2 regions of the Bradyrhizobium sp. HKCCYLRH3099 genome follow, and region 1 is predicted to be linked to the other one. Evidence: predicted binding sites of a transcription regulator. Region 1 holds the regulator's gene; the other holds the start of a gene.
What was found. Region 1 encodes PhoB, which activates phosphate uptake and scavenging genes when phosphate is short. Its sites were predicted from a motif close to TGTCATNNANCTGTCAT; they were not measured.
Positions count from the first base shown of each region.

Region 2: a site for PhoB is predicted at 767-783, ahead of ACQR1Y_RS27425 (esterase-like activity of phytase family protein). Genes of this name have one in related genera too.

Region 1 covers NZ_JBNPTW010000017.1:7,248-9,448, reverse strand. Annotated here, with positions in the region: gene ACQR1Y_RS26355 (trypsin-like serine protease) at 1-682, opposite strand, end outside; gene phoB (phosphate regulon transcriptional regulator PhoB) at 777-1,484, opposite strand; gene phoU (phosphate signaling complex protein PhoU) at 1,501-2,201, opposite strand, start outside.
Region 2 covers NZ_JBNPTW010000018.1:48,882-51,082, forward strand. Annotated here, with positions in the region: gene ACQR1Y_RS27420 (DMT family transporter) at 1-721, shown strand, start outside; gene ACQR1Y_RS27425 (esterase-like activity of phytase family protein) at 841-2,196, shown strand.

The DNA of each region.
Region 1 (2,201 bases):
CACCGATCGAGGAGGCCGGCCAGGAGGTGGGATCGACGACGTCGCCGAAGTGGCGGTCGAGACCGAGCAACTGCTCCGCGCGCGGATTGGCAATCCCGGCATCGACCGATTCCGGCTTCGGCCGCCACGCGGCAATGGTGGCCTCGGCCTGGCGCCGCTGCGCTTCGCTGAGCTTCACTCTCTGAATCTCGCGGCCGGCCGACCTGACGCCGTTGCGGCCGGCCATCACGAGCCAGGCATAACCCTGGATGACGTCCCGGGTCATGACCTCGCCGTCGAGCATCATCAGGCCTAGCATGTATTGCGACTGGGCAAAGCCCTGCGCGGCGGCGCGATTGAACCAGCGGGCGGCTTCGCCGTGATCGCGGGCGGCGCCTTCACCGTTGAAATAGGCGATGCCGAGATAATGCTGGGCGACGGCGAGCCCTTGATCGGCGGCCTTGCGGTACCAGACCAGCGCCTCCGCCTGGTTGCGCGGGGCGCCCAGGCCGAAGGCCTGCATGAATCCGACATTGAACTGCGCGCGCGCGTCGCCCTTGGCGGCGAGCGGCTGGAGCCGGCGTAACGCCGCCGCCGGCTGTCCATTCGAAGCCGCAGCGACGGCGTCCTCGAGCTCGGCGGCCGCGGCATTGCCGGCAGCCACAAGCAACAAGGCTAACAAGATAGCGAACGTCCTGATCATTGTGTCTGCCGAGGTCCGACCATGATGATGGGAACTCGATCACACAGGATCAAGACGGCAACGGCGTGACCGCGCGATCAGGCCTGCTCGCCCGTCACGCCTGCTCCGACTTGGCGAAGCGGTCGTCCAGCGCATAGCCGGCGCCACGCACGGTGCGGATCGGATCCTGCTCGCGGCCGGGATTGAGCAGCTTGCGCAGGCGGCCGATGTGCACGTCCACCGTGCGCTCATCGATATAGATGTCGCGGCCCCAGACGCTGTCGAGCAACTGCTCGCGGCTGAACACGCGGCCGGGATGCTCGAGGAAGAATTCGAGCAGGCGGTATTCGGTCGGGCCGAGATCGATCGGCCGGCCCGAACGCGCGACGCGGCGCTTCTCGCGGTCGAGCTCGATGTCGCCATAGGACAAGACGGTCGCCAGCCGCTCCGGGCTCGCGCGCCGCAGCAGGCCCTTCACGCGCGCCAGCAGCTCCGGCACCGAGAACGGCTTGACGATGTAGTCGTCGGCGCCGGTCGCAAGCCCCCGCACACGCTCGCTCTCCTCGCCGCGCGCGGTGAGCATGATGATCGGCAGCTGCTTGGTCTCGGACCGCGCCCGCAGCCGCCGGCACAGCTCGATGCCGGACAGGCCCGGCAGCATCCAGTCGAGCACGACCAGATCGGGCACGCGCTCCTTGAGCCGCGTGTCGGCCTCGTCGCCGCGCGCGACGGTCTCGACCTCGTAGCCTTCGGCCTCGAGGTTGTAGCGCAGCAGCGTCGTCAGCGCCTCCTCGTCCTCAACCACCAGAATTCGCGCACCCATGTCGAAATCGTCTTTCTCAGTTACCGGGGATCGTGGTCGCGAAGCTGGTCATGTCGCCTTTCGGGCGCTTGTCCATGATCTGCTGGCCCTCGATCATATAGAACACCGTCTCGGCGATGTTGGTGGCGTGGTCGCCCATCCGCTCGATGTTCTTGGCGCAGAACATCAAATGGATGCAAAACGAGATGTTGCGCGGGTCTTCCATCATGTAGGTCAGGAGCTCGCGGAACAGCGAGGTGCAGATCGCATCGACCTCCTCGTCGCCCTTCCACACCGTCATCGCCGCCGGCAGGTCATGCGCCGCATAGGCGTCCAGCACCGTCTTGACCTGCGACTGCACCAGGTCGGTCATGTGCTCGAGGCCGCGGATCAGCTTCAGCGGATGGAAGTCGCTCTCCAGCGCGGCGACGCGCTTGCCGATGTTCTTGGCGAGGTCGCCGATGCGCTCCAGATCGGTGGCGACGCGCATCGCGCCGACGATCTCGCGCAAATCCACCGCCATCGGCTGGCGGCGGGCGATCGTCAGCACCGCGCGCTCCTCGATGATGCGCTGCAGCTTGTCGACCTCGGCGTCGGCGGCGACCACCTTCTGGCCGAGCGCCACGTCGCGCCGCACCAGCGCGTCGACGGAATCGACGATCAGCCGCTCGGCGAGGCCGCCCATCTCCGACACCAGCCGGGTCAGGTCCTGCAGATCGCTGTCGAACGCCTTGGCGG
Region 2 (2,201 bases), on a different contig from region 1:
TTGGCCGCTGATCCTGCTGTTCGCGCTCACCGGCTTTGCGATCAACAACGCGCTGTCCTACTGGGCGATGCAATATACTCAGGCGCTCAACGGGCTGCTGATCCAATCGTCGACGCCGCTATTCGTGGCGCTGTGGTCGCTGCTGCTGTTCGGCGTGCGGCTGACCTGGGGGCAACTCGCGGGCATCGCGATGTCGCTTGTCGGCGTGCTGGTGATCCTGCTGCGCGGCGATCTCGGCGCGCTCGCGGGCATCCAATTCAATCGGGGTGACCTGATGTTCGCCGGCGCGCTTTGGGTGTTCGGGCTCTACTCGGCGGCCATGACCCGCAAGCCCGCCGTGCACCAGTTGTCGCTGATCTCATCCTGCACGGCGGCCGGCGCCGTGCTGCTGCTGCCGCTCGCGGCCTGGGAGTACAGCTCTGGATTCGTGCTGAGGCTGGACCTGCTCTCCATGCTGACGCTCGGCTACGTGATCGTGTTCGCCTCGACGCTCGCCTATCTGTTCTTCAATCGCGGCATCAGCCTGATCGGACCGAACCGCGCCGCACCGTTCCTGCATCTGGTGCCGCTGTTCGGCTCGGTGCTCGCGATCCTGCTGCTCGGCGAAGAGTTGAAGCTGTTCCATCTCGCGGGCTACGCGCTGGTCATCGTCGGTGTGATCATTGCTTCGCGCGTGCCACTCAAGCAGCCCCGCACCGCCGGAGAGGCGCCCAAGAACTAAGCGTGCGGCAACACGCCCCAGGGCGAACAGCGCGCATCATCCGGCTGTCATGGAACTGTCAACGGAGCGTCAGGGCGCCTGTTCAGAACCACGCGTGGTTCAAGCTCAGGAGGCTTTCCATGCATCGATTTTTTCTGACCACCGTGGCCGCTCTGGCCCTCAGCACTGGCGCCGCGCTCGCCCAGGGCGAAGGCGAATTCCCCGCCAAGCTCGCTGGCCACGCCGTGCTGCCAGCCGAGTCCTTCATCGACGCGCCCGCCGACGCCCCGGACGACCTCAAGACCTCCGGCAAATACACCACCGGCAAGCGCGTCGAGGCGATCGGCAGCGTGATGGGCAAGTCCTATGAGCGGCCGACCGGCGTATCGCTGCCGTTCAAGGGACAGCCGCTGCAGGGGCATTCCGGCATCAAGACTATGGCCGACGGCACGTTCTGGGTGCTGACCGACAACGGCATGGGCTCGCGCTACAACTCGCCGGATTCGATGCTCTATCTCAATCATCACAAGATCGACTGGGCCGCCGGCAAGGTGGAGCGGCTCGAGACCATCTTCCTGCACGATCCCGACAAGAAGGTGCCGTTCCGCATCGTCCACGAGAATACGGCCAAGCGCTATCTGACCGGTGCCGATTTCGACACCGAGGGCTTCCAGATCATCGGCGATCACATCTGGATCGGCGACGAGTTCGGCCCCTACCTTATCAAGGCGGACAAGAGCGGCAAGGTGCTCGCCGTATTCGAGACGGTTGCTGACGGCAAGCCGGTGCGCTCGCCCGACCATTGGGCGGTCCAGTCCCCCGGCGCGCCCGGCGCGAGCTACACCAACGTCAATCTGCGGCGCTCGAAGGGCTATGAGGGCTTCGCGGCATCCACCGACGGCAAGTTCATCTACGGCCTGCTGGAAGGGCCGCTGTGGGACGCCGAGAAGAAGGATTGGGAGAAGGTCGACGGCAAGGAAGCCTCGCGCATCCTCGAATTCGACGTCGCCGCGGAAAAGTTCACCGGCCGCTATTGGCAATATGTGTTCGAGCAGAACGGCAACGCCATCGGCGACTTCAACATGATCGACCCGACACAGGGCCTGATCATCGAGCGTGACAATGGCGAGGGCACCGCTGACAAGGCCTGCCCGCAGGGCACCCGCGGCGACAACTGCTTCGCTGACCTGGCCAAGTTCAAGCGCGTCTACAAGATCGAGCTGTCGGACGCCAATGTCGGCAAGCCGGTCCGCAAGATCGCCTATATCGACCTGATGAAGATCAGGGATCCGGACAAGAAGGCGCGCAAGCCGCTGAATGACGGCGTGCTCGCCTTCCCGTTCTTCACGATCGAGAATGTCGATCGCGTCGACGACACCCACATCATCGTCGGCAACGACAACAACCTGCCGTTCTCGTCGAGCCGCGATCCCAACAAGGCCGACGACAACGAGTTCGTGCTGCTCGAGGTGGGCGACTTCCTGAAGGCGAAGTAAGCGCC